One region of the Pantoea sp. SGAir0183 genome, then DNA from elsewhere that is predicted to be linked to it. Evidence: riboswitches for the same ligand, from Rfam matches in the RefSeq annotation. Region 1 holds a riboswitch; the other holds the start of a gene.
What was found. A riboswitch is a leader RNA that binds a small molecule or an ion and turns the genes downstream of it on or off. The one in region 1 is predicted to bind thiamine pyrophosphate.
Positions count from the first base shown of each region.

Region 2: it holds a riboswitch for thiamine pyrophosphate, as region 1 does, so the genes downstream of both, thiB (thiamine ABC transporter substrate binding subunit) here and C1N59_RS21205 (FAD-dependent oxidoreductase) in region 1, are expected to answer to the same signal.

Region 1 covers NZ_CP028057.1:128,841-136,464, forward strand. Annotated here, with positions in the region: partial or broken gene C1N59_RS21170 (YybH family protein) at 1-219, opposite strand, end outside; gene C1N59_RS21175 (VOC family protein) at 285-659, shown strand; gene C1N59_RS21180 (LysE family translocator) at 712-1,314, shown strand; gene C1N59_RS21185 (GNAT family N-acetyltransferase) at 1,374-1,838, shown strand; gene C1N59_RS21190 (HesA/MoeB/ThiF family protein) at 1,861-2,823, opposite strand; gene C1N59_RS21195 (thiazole synthase) at 2,833-3,591, opposite strand; gene thiS (sulfur carrier protein ThiS) at 3,594-3,791, opposite strand; gene C1N59_RS21205 (FAD-dependent oxidoreductase) at 3,776-4,720, opposite strand; TPP riboswitch at 4,859-4,978, opposite strand; gene C1N59_RS21210 (AzlD domain-containing protein) at 5,056-5,376, opposite strand; gene C1N59_RS21215 (AzlC family ABC transporter permease) at 5,373-6,038, opposite strand; gene C1N59_RS21220 (helix-turn-helix domain-containing protein) at 6,141-6,689, shown strand; gene C1N59_RS21225 (ABC transporter ATP-binding protein) at 6,702-7,624, opposite strand, start outside.
Region 2 covers NZ_CP028053.1:3,594,042-3,601,665, reverse strand. Annotated here, with positions in the region: gene polB (DNA polymerase II) at 1-45, opposite strand, end outside; gene C1N59_RS16760 (DedA family protein) at 213-977, shown strand; gene thiQ (thiamine ABC transporter ATP-binding protein ThiQ) at 974-1,675, opposite strand; gene thiP (thiamine/thiamine pyrophosphate ABC transporter permease ThiP) at 1,659-3,269, opposite strand; gene thiB (thiamine ABC transporter substrate binding subunit) at 3,245-4,231, opposite strand; TPP riboswitch at 4,275-4,379, opposite strand; gene sgrR (HTH-type transcriptional regulator SgrR) at 4,415-6,076, opposite strand; gene C1N59_RS16735 (MFS transporter) at 6,330-7,508, shown strand; gene leuD (3-isopropylmalate dehydratase small subunit) at 7,582-7,624, opposite strand, start outside.

The sequences.
Region 1 (7,624 bases):
CCCCTCAATGACCGCCATTCTGCCCTGCTCAACCACACGCTTATCCTGAACAATGGCCTTAAAAGCACGACGCATGGCGGCTTTGCGCGTTACCGTCATTCCCGGCTTTATCATCAGGCAGGCATCCTATGAATAGTGCTGCATCAATGCATCGTAACCACGGGAAGTCATCGCCCTGTCGCATCGTCTGATAACCTGTAAAACAGGTAGCTCATTCATCAGCTCTTCCGCACACATTGCGGGTATGTTAAGTATATGCTTACCGATGTTAAAAGGAGTTAATCATGTTTAGTCATATGGTTGTTGGTACAGACGATATTGAACAGGCTAAAAAATTCTATGACGCCATTTTTGCCGTAATAGCGTGTGAAGAGCAGGGAATTGATGCCATAGGCCGCCCTTTTTATTCGAAAAATAACCAGCGTTTTATTGTCACTAAGCCCATTAATGGTCAACCCGCCACCTTTGCCAATGGCGGAACCATCGGCTTTGCGATGCCCTCATCTGACGCCGTCTTCCGCTGGCATCAGCAGGGTCTCGAAAACGGCGGAACCTCGGCTGAATCCCCACCGCATATCAGAGAAACCGATGGTCGCTGTGTCGCTTATCTCAGAGATCCCACCGGTAACAAGCTGTGTGCTTTTTACAATCCGTCATAGTGTATGACCGGTTCTGTACACGCAGCGAAAAAGCCTTGTAAACGGAGAGCCGTTGGATATTAATCTCGCTGGCTTTCTGCCTGCACTGTTGCCGATTGCGCTGTCACCTGGGGCGAGTTTCACTCTGGCGATGAACAGTGCACTTACATCAGGCTACAGAGGCTTGTTTAAAACACTGTTCGGCACTGCGCTGGGTATTTACACGCACGCGCTGCTGATTGGACTGGGGCTGTCGACGGCGCTGGTGGCGTCATCCACACTGTTCACCTGGTTAAAAATCGTGGGGGGCGTTTATTTACTGTGGCTTGGCGGACTGCTGTTTATCACCGGGATAAAGACAAAAACCTTTACGCTGAACGCTATGGACAGCGCGGTGACGATAAAAGGCGCCTGGCTGGCCAACGTCATTAACCCTAAAGCTATCCTGTTTTATCTGACGGTGGTTTCCCAGTTTACAGGCGACAGAACCGATTTGGCTGCCTTCCTGAGCCTGGCCACCGTGCACATTGTAGTGATGTGTCTCTGGCTCACGCTTATCAGCCAGCTACTGGTTTTTTCAGCGCAAAGCGTGAATCCCGTTGTTCTGAAACGCTATGTAAACATGGCAGGGGGCCTTTTGCTGATAGTGATTGCCGTACACAACCTGGTATCCTGATCGTGCGTTCAACGCGGTCATCATAACTTTCATTCATATCGGAAGGCAGGGGGAAACAGATGGTAGCCGTTCAGCAATGGTATAAAGACGATTATCTGATCACGACAGATCGCGCAAGGATGGATATTGAGGCGATTCATCGCTATCTCACCCGCTCAACATGGGCAGCCGGTATTGATGGAGAAACCGTGGCCCTGTCGGTAGAGAACAGCTTAAATTTTGGCCTTTTTCATCATCAACAGCAGATCGGATTTGCACGCTTTGTTACTGATTACGCCACCTTTGCCTATTTATGTGATGTCTACGTGCTGGAAGAGTATCAGGGCGCAGGTCTGGGAGGTTGGCTGATTACCTGCTGTCAGTCCCATCCCATCGTGGATAAACTTCGCAGGATGCTACTGTTCACCTCAACCGCGCCATGGCTATATAAAAAGTTCGGTTACGAGCCCGTCAACCGGCCCGATTACGCCTGGACGATTACCCGACCCGATATCTATCAGGCCCGTCGTTCAGACCGGGCCTGATAAGCCTGCTTTTCCGTCAGATTTAGCGGTCGGCGATGATGGCCAGCCGCTCACAGCCACGCGCTTCCAGTGCCTGCGCGGCCTGAGCGGCACGCATGCCGCTGGCGCAGACCAGAACAATGCGCTTATCCGCGGGCGGCTGCCAGCAGGCAATATCCTGTGGCAGTAGCCTCTCAGCATTCGTGCTGACGCTCACGGGGGCTTCATCCATCCCACGTAGCTCCACCACGCAGTCGTCTGGCGTCAACAAGGCAGGATCAATAAACGGAATCCCGGGTTTTTCCGGTTCCGGTGCCGCGTCAAAGCGGAACTGACGCAGTTGCCATGACACAAAATCACAGTTGATCATGCCCCCTAACGGTGACGGCGACAGCGTTAGCAGTATGCTGAGCGACATCTGAGCCTGCATGGCGCCTAAGGTGGCGACCGCCGGGCCTAAAACCCCCGCAGTGTTGCAGTTGCCTGATGCTTTGGGTAAACGGGGAAACAGCGCGCGATAGCTGGGCGCTCCGCCGCAGAATCCGCCAACATAGCCTTGTCTTCCCAGCACTGAGGCACTCACCAGGGGAATTCGTCGGGCATAGCAGTTGTCGGAGAGCAGATAGGTCACTGCAAAATTGTCTGCGGCGTCAATGACCAAATCAATCCCTGTCATTGCCGTATCGATAATGCTGGCACGAAGGGCATCAACATGCGGCTCGATGAGTATGTCAGGATTGCGTTGCGCCAGCGCACGCTGCGCGCAGAAAACCTTGTGCTCGCCAATGTCGGCAACGGTAAACAACGTCTGGCGATGCAAATTATGCAGCGTCACGACATCATGATCATACAGCCGAATATAGCCCACGCCGGCACCTGCGAGCAGGGGCAACAGGGTTGACGCGAGTCCACCCGCGCCCACGACCAGAACGCGGGCTGCAGCCAGCGCCTGCTGCCCCTCATCCCCGACTTCGGGCAACATAGTCTGTCTTTGATATCGCGACATTTTCGCTCCTTAACTGAACTGCGCCAGACCAAAAACGGGCGTGGAGGCGACCGCCATATCCCGACGTTCCATCATGCCGGCCAACCGCGCCTGATGTCCTGACTGAATGGCACTGGCAAACGCTCCCGCCATGCGTACCGGATCGTGGGATTTCGCGACGGCGGTATTCAGCAACACGGCATCAAAGCCCAGCTCCATCGCCTGCGCCGCCTGGCTGGGAGCACCGATACCCGCGTCAATGATCAGCGGAACGTCTTTAAACCAGGCACGCATGGTGCGTAAACCGTCAATATTGCGTAGCCCCTGCCCCGAGCCAATGGGCGCGCCCCAGGGCATCAGCACCTGACAGCCCGCTTCCAGCAGTTTTTCGCCCACAATCAGATCTTCTGTGGTGTAAGGAAAAACATGAAAACCTTCGGCACATAAAATACGGGCGGCCTCCACCAGGGCGAAAGGATCCGGTTGCAGGGTATCCGCGTGCCCGATCACTTCCAGTTTGATCCATGGCGTGGCAAACAGTTCGCGCGCCATATGCGCCGTCGTGACGGCTTCCCTGACGGTATGGCAACCCGCTGTATTGGGTAACACGCGCTTATTCAGCGTTTTCAGTAAATCGCGAAAGGCCCCACCCTGATTCCCTTCCCGACGCAGACTGACCGTGATGATATCCGCACCGGAGGCCACAACAGCCTGCTGAAGAATATCCGGTGAGGGATAACCGGCCGTACCCAGTAAAAAACGGGAGTCGCCCTTGTAGTCGTAAAACATGATCAACCTCCCTGCATTGGCGACAGCACTTCCAGACGGCAGTTGGCCTCAAGCAACTGCGAGGCATAGCGCTCTCTGGGAACAAAGGTTCCATCGAGGGCACTGGCCACACAGCCAGCGTCAATACCCTGCTCTTCTAACAACTCCGCAAGCGTCCCGGCTTTCGTCTCGATAGCACGACCATTTAGTTCGATTCGCATAGTAGTCTCTCTGTTGCAAGTTGATGCATGAGCTTTTCGGCCATAACCGGTGCCAGCAAAAAGCCATGGCGATACATACCGTTAATGGAAAAGACACCGTTTTCATAACGCACGTCGGGGAGGTTGTCGTGATAAGCAGGACGTAACCCCGTCCCGCTTTCGATAATGCGCGCTTCGGCAAGCGCAGGATGAATGCTGTAAGCAGCGCTCAGCAGCTCCATCATGGCGCGCGCGCTGATGGGGCTGGTATCCTGACTCTCAACCATGGTGGCCCCGAGCATAAAGTGCCCCTGCGCCCGGGGAACCAGATAGCAAGGAAAACGGGGATGCAGCAGGCGTAAAGGTCGGGAAAACGTGATCTCATCCGTTTGCAGTATTAGCATTTCGCCCCGCACCGCACGCAAGGCTGGCTGTGCCTCACGCGCATGAATACCGCGGCAATCAATAATGCGTCCGCTGGGCTTGCCAGCGTGAATACTGACGCCCGCGCTGACCAGACGTGCACGTAACTGTTGCATTGCCTGACGCGGATCGAGATGCGCTTCAGCCGGGAAAAATAATCCCCGGGCGAAGCGGTTTTCCAGCGCGGGTTCGATGTCACCTGGCGCAACCCACTGATGCGCTAGGGTCATGCTGGCAAACCGGGTAAGTTCGGCGCTGTCACGCGGTGGCGTGAGTACGAGTGTGCCCTGCTGTTCAACGCCACTTACGCGGGCTGCCCACCACGCTGCAGCGTGCTGTCCCCATTCAACGACCTGCTGAGGCGCACTTTCTGCCTCACACCAGGGTGCCAGCATGCCGCCAGCCCAGTGGGACGCCGCCTGACAATTCGGTCGTGTAATGACTTCAACCTTCTCGCCGTGTTCGGCCAGTAACGTCGCGATACAGAGTCCGGATACACCGCTGCCCAGCACTGACCAGCGGCTCATTGTCCGCCATCCTGATGGGGTAAAAACGGAATAAGGATAGTCACATTGGCCTCTCTGTTAGCTCTCAGAGACCCGCGATACAAGAAGGGAAAAAGCACAAGCCTGACAGAAACAGGCTCTGCGGCAAGCATCTACGCGATGCGCAGATGCCCGTCTTCCTACGCCAGTATCAACTGGGTCAGGTTCTAAGGGTCGCTAAGCCGCGCATGGCGCTATTAGCCTCTCAGTCTCTCTGGCGAGACTCCCCTGACGGGTTCTAGTTGTATTTTAAGCGACGCTGTTCGTCAAGGCTGACACGCAATTTATCGCCGGGTCCGGCAAGATAAATAGCGCATTCAGGGTACACCCATATAGCGCAACAACGCCGTCATGCAGGCCGCGCCCAGAATAATGAAAATCAGCGGAGCTCTACGCCAGGCAAGGAACAGGGCAAACCCGACGCCCAGCACTCTGGCCATCCCTGCAAAATGCTGGCCTTCAAACAGCGTGGTGGTTGCCGCAACCGCAAGCAGCAGTATAGTGGCAGCATCGGATAACATGTTTTGGGTTCGTTCACTGACGGGCAGACGATTGCCGAGTTTAACACCCGCGAAACGGATGGCGTAGGTGCCAGCAGCCAGCAACGCAATACCTGCAATAATCATGGCGTGATTCATTTGCGCGATCTCCATGTAAAGAGGCCCAGCAAGGAAAACAATACGGGCATACCGGCAGGTACGAAAGGCGTGACCACCAGCGACAAAAACGCACCAGTCATAGCAGGAATGCGGGTGCGCGCTTTGCGTAAGGCAGGAAAGATCAGCGCAATCAGGATCGCGGGAAAGACCGCATCCAGGCCGATAGCAGACACATTCGGAATAAACTGCCCTATCGCCGCGCCAGCCATTACGGTCACAGGCCAGATCACGCCAATACTGATGCCGCATATCCAGAATGCCTGGCGACGTTGCGCCAGCGTAGGCTGGGAAATGCCAAACACGACACTTTCGTCATTCATGATGTGGCATCCTAGCAGACCCCGTCTGCCCTGACCGACCAAATCCTTGACAGTGATACCAAAAGGAAGATGACGCGCATTGACCAACAGCCCCGCCGCTGCCGCCGTGAGAGGACTGCCACCGCCCGCCACGATACCGATAAACAGGAATTCAGACGCCCCCGCCAGCACCAACGTCGATAACGCCAGCGGCACCCAAAACGGAAAACCCTCTGCAAGAGCGAGCGAACCATATGACAGGCCAACAATGCCATCGGCAAGACAGACAAGGAAAATGGCTTTTATCACGCCCTTGTCCAGCGTCTCTTTTTTATCCAGCATCACGATTAGATCCCATAACGAACGATATACCCATTATAATGAACGGACCGCAGCAGCATTACAAGATGAACGATATGTTCGCCATAACGAACAGGATGCAGGATGAGTACACCCATTGATATTATCGCCAGCAGTTTAGTCAGAGAGCGCCAGCGGGCAGGACTGACACTTGCAGAAGTCGCGCGTCGGGCCGGCATAGCAAAATCGACCCTCTCTCAACTTGAGGCGGGGAACGGTAATCCTGGCATTGAGACGTTGTGGTCACTTTGCGTTGCCCTGAATATTCCGTTTGCCCGCCTGATGGAGCCGGAAGCGAACCGCCTGCAGGTTATTCGTCGCGGTGAAGGCCCTGCCGTTGCCGCCGAGCAGGCGGATTATAAAGCCGTCCTGCTGGCAACCTGTCCGCCCGGCGCGCGACGGGATATCTATCTGCTAAACATCCAGCCCGGCAGCGAGCGCCGCTCGCAACCGCATTCGCCGAACACCATTGAGCATCTCATCTTGACTCAGGGACGCGCGCTGGTCGGGCCCACAGACTCGCCCGTCGAACTGGCACCGGGCGACTACATCAGCTATCCCGGCGACACTGAACATATTTTTCGTGCGCTGGAGCCGGATACGCTGGCCGTGCTGGTCATGGAGCACATCTGAGGGTGCTCTGCCTCAGTCATCAGGCAGGCTAATCGCATCAAGGGAAATGACCCGATGTGCACTCCTCTCAAGTAGCGTGAGATCATGACTGACCAGCAGAATGGCGCAGCGTTGCTGCATGGCCAGATCAGTCAGTAAGGCCAGCGTCTGTTGCTGAACCACAGGATCGAGACGCGACGTGGGTTCATCGGCAAACAGGAACACGGGATTCAGCAACATCGCCCGAAGCAGCGAAAACCGCTGAAGCTCACCGCCTGACAATCCTGAAGCCGGACGGTGTAACAACGCCTGTCCGAGCCCCAATTGGCGCATCCGCTCATCACGTCGCCTCACCGGAATTGTGTGGCGCTGCAGCAGATCGTCGATGATCTGGGCCATAGTGATATCCGGTGGAAAAACCGCAGAAGGATCCTGGTACAGTTTTTGATAACGCAACGGATGAAACCTGCCCGGTCGGGTTATCGTTCCCTTATCGGGCTTAATCAAGCCCGATAGCGTATCTCCCAGGCTGCTTTTGCCACTGCCGCTCTCACCATAAAGCCCAACGATTTCACCGGCGCGAAAGCATAAATTTACATTGCGGAACAACGTTTTCCCGGCGCGTTTCAGAGTAAGCCCTTCGGCCCGTAATACGAGGGTGTCATCACAGGGCAACAACGTGGCTGGTGGCCAGGCATGGGGTTCGGCGGCCAGCAACTGTTTCGTATAAGCCTTCTGCGGCGCATTCAGGACTTGCGTGGCATTGCCCTGCTCAATCACCTTTCCCTTATGCATCACGACAATGTCACCGCCTAACTGCCTGGCCAGCGCGATATCATGGGTGATGGTCAGCAAGGCTTCGCCGCGGGCTACGGCCAGGTTGAGCATGTCACCAATTTCGTCCCGTCGCGCCACATCCAGTCCTTTCGTCGGTTCATCCGCGATAAGCAGAGTGG
Region 2 (7,624 bases), on a different contig from region 1:
GCGCCAGTGACGGCTCAGCAGAAACCCTGCGCGGGGCTTATTCACGTATTCTCCAGGCTGATAGCGAATCGGGCATGCGGTTAAAAAGTATAACATGGATATTTATACAGTGTCTCCCGGTGCGTTTTGTCAATATTGGCCTACAATTCTTGCCTTGACGCTGTGATGTCTGCTCTGGACAATCCAGCCTTCTGCTTTTTCTGAGGATTGATATGGAAGCCTGGGTTCAACACCTGATTACACAGTCGCTGGAGTGGGCGCTGTTTGCCGTGGCGCTGGTGACGTTTCTGGAGTCACTGGCGTTTGTGGGGCTGCTGCTCCCCGGCACCGTGATGATGGCGAGCCTTGGCGCGCTGGTGGGCAGTGGGCAGATCGGTTTGTATCCCGCCTGGGCCGCTGGCTTCGTCGGTTGTCTGCTTGGCGACTGGGTTTCTTACGGGATTGGCTGGAAATTTCAGGGGCCGCTTCATCGCTGGAAATACCTGCAAAAATACAAAGGGCTGCTGGATAAAACCGAACATGCGCTGTATCAGCACAGCATGTTTACCATTCTGGTCGGCCGTTTTGTGGGACCCACTCGCCCGCTGATCCCGCTGGCGGCAGGTATGCTGGAATTGCCGGTACGCAAGTTTCTGCCCCCCAATCTGATCGGCTGTATTTTATGGCCCCCGCTTTATCTGTTGCCGGGGATTCTGGCAGGCGTGGCGATTGATGTCCCGAAAGAAGCCCAGGGCGGTCACTTTATCTGGCTGCTGGTTGCCGTTGCCCTTGTGGTGTGGCTGGGATGCTGGCTGTGCTGGCGCTGGTGGCGCGGTGAAAAGACCCGCGACTGGGCCACCGCGTATTTGCCGCCTGAACGACTGCGCTGGCTTGCGCCACTGGGCCTGGTCGTGGCCGTTGCGGCCTTCGTCGGTATTCAGTTTCACCCGATGATGCCAGTTTTCCGCCACCTGCTGTGGCAGGTCTTTATCGGTTAACGACGTGGGATGCCGAGTACATCGGCTTCCCGCACGTCCCCTGACAGCAGCCGGTCTGTTGCGCCATCCCAGTAAACCCGTCCATCTACCACCACCACGCTGCGTGGCGCAATCTGCTGCGCATCTTCAAGACTGTGCGACACCATAAGTAATGTGATTTCACGGGCTTCGCAGACGGTACGCACCAGGTTGAGCATCTCGCCACGCAGTGCCGGATCAAGCGCCGAGAAAGGTTCATCCAGCAGTAATACCGGCCGCTCGCGCAGCAGGCAGCGTGCCAGCGCTACGCGCTGACGTTGTCCACCTGAGAGCTGGCCTGGCAGGCGCGACAGCATCTCACTGAGCCCGACCTGCTGTGCAATGGTGGCTACCTGCTGACGCTGGTCCGCAGTCAGCCTGAGCCCGGGATGTAAGCCCAGCCCCAGATTCTGTTCCACGCTGAGATGCGGAAACAGGTTGTTTTCCTGAAACAGCATCGATACCGGGCGCTGAGCGGGCACGCTGTGGGTATGATCGACGCCATCCATTATCAGACTGCCCTGGCTGACGGGCAGAAAGCCGGCAATCAGATTTAACAACGTACTCTTACCCGCGCCGCTTGGACCAAGAATCGCCAGCCGTTCGCCGCGCCCGGCGTGAAGGGAAAAACGCATCGGCAAATGCTGATACAGGTAAGTCAGATTATTCAGTGTCAGCATGGCGACCCGGTAATTTTTCCATCAGAGTAAACAGAGACAGGCAGAGCACCAGCAACAGTAATGCGGTAACGGCTCCGTCGGCCCCACGATAGGCACCAATCTGCTGATAGAGGTAGAACGGCAGCGTACGGAAATCGGCGTTACCGAACAGCGCCACGACGCCAAAGTCTCCAATTGACAGTACGCAGGCAAACGCCAGCGCCTGTGCCAGTGGCCGCTTCAGTGCACGGAGTTCTATCAGCGTCAGGCGGTTCCATCCGCTGATCCCTAATGCGCCGCACAGGTGGTTGTAGCGTTCTGCGATATCCCGCATCGGGTTTTCCAGCACTTTCAGGGCATAGGGAATGGCGATCAGTGCATTGGCGAACATCACTACGCCATCCGCCGCATCGGGCAGCCCTGTAGTGGCATTCAGCAGCAGGAAAAAGCCGGTTGCCAGCACGATACCCGGCATGGCCAGAATCAGCATGCCGCTGGTGTCCATAAATTGTGCGGCAAGTTTACGCTGGCGCAGGCGCAGTTCGCGGCTGCTCCAGAGCAGCATGGTCGTCAGTAACACGCACAGCACGCCAGCGCCCAGGGCGATGCGCAGTGAGGTGAATGTTGCCTGCCACAACGCCGGTTGTTGCAAGGCGCCGCGCAGTCCGCCGTCCAGGCCATTAATAATCACTGCGATCAGGGGCGGTAGCAGTAACAGCAAGGCTAAACCGATGAGAGCAATGTCACTGATGCGCGCCAGCACGGAATCCTGCGGATCGCGCCAGCCCTGGCGCTGCGTGTTGCCAGCGGGAATGGCGTGACTGAAGCGCTGACTGAGAAGCACCAATACCAGGCAGCAGCAAAGCTGAATCAACGCCAGGAGTGCGGCGCGTCCCGGATCGTAGTCGTAACTTAAAGCCTGAAAAATGGCCAGTTCGATAGTGGTGGCCCGCGGCCCGCCACCCAGTGAAAGAACCGTGGCAAAACTGGCGAAGCAGAGCATGAAAATCAACGCACCGGTAGGCAGTAACTGGCGACGTAGCCACGGCCATTCAAGGAGCCGAAAGTGATGCCAGCCACGGATATTCAGCTGTGCAGCAAGCTGACGCTGTTCGGCCGGAATGCTTTCCAGCGCCTGCAGCATCAGGCGCGTGGCCAGCGGCAGGTTGAAAAAAACATGGGCCAGTAAAATGCCCTGAAGCCCGTAAGGCGAGAAGTGATAGTCCACGCCAAACCAGGCGCAAAGCCGGGCCAGCCAGCCCACCCGACCATAGACAGTGAGCAGACCAAATACCGCGACCAGCACCGGCAAGACCAGCGTCATGGCGCACAGGCGTAATAATCCCTGACGGCCAGGAAAACGGCGTCGATAGAGAGCCCGGGACAGCGGAATGGCCGGCAGCAAAGAGAGCAGGGCGGAGAGCAGCGCCTGCGTAAATGAAAAGCCAATCACATGATGCAGATAGGTATCCTGCAGAACCGCACGCCAGTCGGTCGCCGGGGCCGCCATCCACAGTGCAGCAAAAGCTGACAACGCCACGCTGCAAAGCAGCAACGTGGCGAGTGAACCCGGAATCAGCCAGAAGGGGATCAGCGACTCACGGCGCGTTGCCATTGGCTGACCCATTGTGAACGGTGGCTGGCGACGGCTTCAGGCGAAAACTGTAATGCCGTCTTCGGCACGCTGAGTGAAGCAAAGCCTGCAGGCAGGTCGGTTTTGATCACCGGGTACATCCAGTTGCCGGTTGGAATCGTATTCTGGAAAGCGGGCGTGACCATGAACTGCATAAACTGCTCTGCCAGTTTTGGTTGTTTGCTGTTAGCCAGGCGGGCTGCCACTTCCACCTGCAGATAGTTGCCTTCGGCAAACGGTGCCGCGGCATAGTTATCTTTCTTCTCTTCAATAATGTGATAAGCCGGCGACGTGGTATAGCTCAACACCAGATCGCTCTCGCCTTTCAGAAACAGACCGTAGGCTTCACTCCACCCTTTGGTCACCGTGACGGTTTTCTTTGCCAGCTTTTGCCAGGCTTCAGGCGCCTTGTCTCCGTAGACTTTTTGCATCCACAGCAGCAGGCCAAGGCCCGGCGTGCTGGTGCGGGGATCTTCATAAATCACGCGCCATTTTTCGGGGCTTTCGACCAGTTCTTTGAGGCTCTTTGGTGGGTTTTTCAGCGTGTTTTTGTTATAGACGAACGCGAAGTAGCCGTAATCGAAGGGCACAAAGGTGGTGTCCTTCCAGCCGCCGGGAACCTGCAATTTACCGGTATCAACGTCGCTTTTGGCAAACAGCCCGGTTTGTTGCGCGGCCTGCAGGAGGTTGTTATCCAGCCCTAAGACCACATCGGCCTTGCTGTTCTTGCCTTCCAGACGGACGCGATTCAGCAGCGAAACCCCGTCTTCCAGGGCCACATATTTCAGTTCGCAACCGCACTGGGCTTCAAAGGCTTTTTTAACGGCCGGACCCGGTCCCCAGTCAGCGGAAAACGAATCATAGGTGTAAACCGTCAGGACAGGTTTGGCCGCGAAGACCGGGGCAGAGAGTAACAGCAGCACGGGCAGGACGTTTTTTAACACTTTGCGCTCCTATAGCGGCAGGGTTGAGTCGCAAAGGATCTGAGCAAAGTTGCCTCTCAAATCCCTACGTCGGCATTAACCGATTCAGGTTCGACGGGTATATCTCAGCGCTCTGGCATGATGGAAAGAGGCACCCCGTTGAGAACGTCACATTCTAGTCATTTAATGCCCGCCGGGAAAGGATCACAGCGTGGGCGGTGCAAACCAGGCGGATTTAAAGTCAAACCACCCCAGCGTATTCATCCGTACTCCGCGCATACTGCGCTGGCCTTCCAGCAGCAGCCAGTGATGAAACAACGGATGAAGCCAGTTGCTTTCAACCAGCTGTTTCGCCCATTCAGCAAGGGGGAGCGTTTTCTCACGCCAGCGCGCAGCATCCTGCTGCCAGTTCACCGGCAGGCAGTGCTGCAACAACGGGACTTCGTATAACAGCGCAAACAGAGAATAGTCCAGGGGCAGGGTAAAGTTGACGCTGCCGAGCCAGATATCGCTTTCACCTGTGCCCTGATGCCAGGATTCATAACTGACCTCACGCACGTCCAGCGTCACGTCGTGTTGCGCCAGTAGTGGACGCAAGGCATCGGTGATACTGACGTGCTCAATGTGCTGGTTATAAACGGTCAGCGTCAGGTGTGTCAGGCCTGCGGGTTTTTCTACCGGTGTCAAATCACGCCGGTGGTGCCAGCGGGGCAGCAGGCCGTAAGCAGGAAACCAGTAACGCTGGTAGCCCAGATCCGCATTGTTCAGTAAGGCGATGGGGTTAAGCAGGAAGCTAAGCCAGCGTCGAATGCCCGGTTCGCCTGCCTTCGCGGAGCGCTGGTCAAACAGTAAAAAGTAGCAGCCCTCTTCAAGCCGACTCTCTTCCTGTTTCTCATCGGCCTGTTCGCCCTGCAGGCGAACACCGGCATAAACCACTTCGTCACTGATCTCGGGCAGCACCCATACCGACACGTCATCGATCAAGGCGCGATAGCCAAAGTAGTCGTCGAAGGCTTCGATCTTCAGCTGACTTTGCTGATTGCGGATGACCCGATAGGGCCCTGTCCCTATGGGCTGACGGGCAAAATCGCGCATATCGGGCCACTCGCGCGGCAGAATCATGGCGCTGACGCTGCCCAACAGCCAGGGTAGCCAGCTGTCGGGCTGATCTAAATAGATATCCAGCGTCCAGGGGGCAGGGGAGTCAAGTCGCTGAAGATGGCAAAACAGCGGATGCTGGCGCAGGCGCTCAAGGCTGGCAATCACATCGTCCATGTCGAGTTCCCGGCCATGATGGAAACGGATAGCCGGACGTAAATAAAAGCGCCAGTGTCGATCCGAATGTTGCTGCCAGTGATGAGCGATATCGGCTTCGATTTCCCCTTTTTCCTCATTTATGCGTGTCAGACCGCTAAAAATCTGACGAGCGATATGGGTTTCTGACCGACGCAGGGGCGATCCAGGCAGCAGATTGAGCAGAGGGCGATAGTAGAGGACGCGCAGAATATGTTTTCCCTGCCGGAAACTGCGGCCCAGATGCGCGCTGATCATCTGTCTGACCTGATCTTTATCGCCGACAAGCTGCACCAGTTGATCAATACGATCCTGTTCCAGCAGGTCTTCAGCGCGCTGCTGCTGCAAGGTTAGTCCGGTGTAGCAGAAGGTGAGCACGGATCGCTTGCCCCGTCCGGCCTCCGCCTGCCAGGTGAGCCAGCCGGCTTCCTGCATCCTGTTAAGCAGGTTCCGCATATGGCGACGTGAACAGTGCAGGGCGTCGGCCAGCTCACCCAGGGTGGTTTCCTGCGATTGCCCCTGACAGCTCTGCCACAGACGAATGAACTGCTGCTTCAGACGTGATGACGACATAAAAGAGGAACTCCCTCTGAAACCTGCTCTGTTTTTCCTGCCCTATTTTAGAGGCAAACTTTCTCGCATTGGAAGAGCGGGAGGCATTCAGCGATGGATGGCGCTCTGACATGGACGGCAGCGATGCCCGTCCCTTCTGAGTAGTGTGCTACGATTTTGCCAGCAGAGTTATTCTGCTGGTTTTTTTTACGTTGCAGGTTATGGTCGGGGGACACGCTTCCCGTTTCTATTGTTGTTCTGTCAGGGATAAGGCATGAAATCTTTGTTAGCATTCTCGCGCCGTTTCAATCCGGTGTTTTTCGCTTTTATGGTGACCGCCTTTATCCTCGGCGTAGCGGGCGCGCTTCAGGCACCGACGCTGAGCCTGTTTTTATCGCGAGAAGTGCAGGTGCCGCCGCTGTGGGTTGGGCTGTTTTTTACCCTCAATGCCGTTGCCGGGATTGTGGTGAGCATGATGATCGCAAAACGTTCTGACCGGGTCGGCGATCGCCGCAATATCATCTTGCTGTGCTGCATGCTGGCATTGGCAAACGCGCTCCTGTTCGCCTTTACCCGCCATTATCTGACGCTGATAACGCTGGGCGTACTGCTGTCGTCGCTGGCGAATGTCGCCATGCCGCAGCTTTTTGCCCTGGCGCGTGAATATGCCGACAGTGCTTCGCGCGAAGTGGTGATGTTCAGCTCTGTCATGCGTGCTCAGGTCTCGCTGGCCTGGGTGATTGGCCCGCCATTGTCATTTGCGCTGGCGCTGAATTTTGGCTTTGTCACGTTGTTCAGCGTGGCCGCCGGGCTGTTTTTTCTCTGTTTTCTGCTGATCTGGTTCACGGTGCCCTCGGTGCCGCGCACCGCGTCCCTGATGCAGTCAGGCGGAATTCCGCTGAGTGGCTGGCGTATTCGTGATGTGCGTATTTTGTTTGCCGCATCGACGCTGATGTGGACCTGCAACACCATGTATATCATCGACATGCCGTTATGGATCAGTACGGATCTGGGCTTACCTGAAAATCTGGCCGGAATCTTAATGGGCACGGCTGCCGGGCTGGAGATCCCGGTCATGATCGTGGCGGGCTTTTACGCCAAACGATGGGGCAAGCGGAATATGATGGCCGCCGCCGTGGCTGCTGCCGTCGTGTTCTACAGCGGCCTTATCCTGTTTCACAGCCATCTGGCGCTGCTGATCCTGCAGGTGTTTAACGCCCTGTTTATCGGCGTGGTCGCAGGCATTGGCATGTTGTGGTTTCAGGATCTGATGCCTGGACGGGCGGGCGCGGCCACCACCCTGTTTACTAACAGCATTTCGACCGGGATTATCCTGGCGGGGCTATGTCAGGGTGCGCTGGTTGAACATTTTGGGCACGGCAGTGTGTACTGGGTGATTGCAGCGATTTCGCTGGTTACGTTGGTGATGATCAGAAGAGTCAAAGAGGCGTGATCCGCGCCTGTGAGATGCGCAGGGCAAAAAAAAAGCCCGGTCAGCAGACCGGGCCGTACGGTGATAACGAAGCTTAGCGCATAAAGGCGGGCTGGTTATTTTCGTAAGCTGAAATC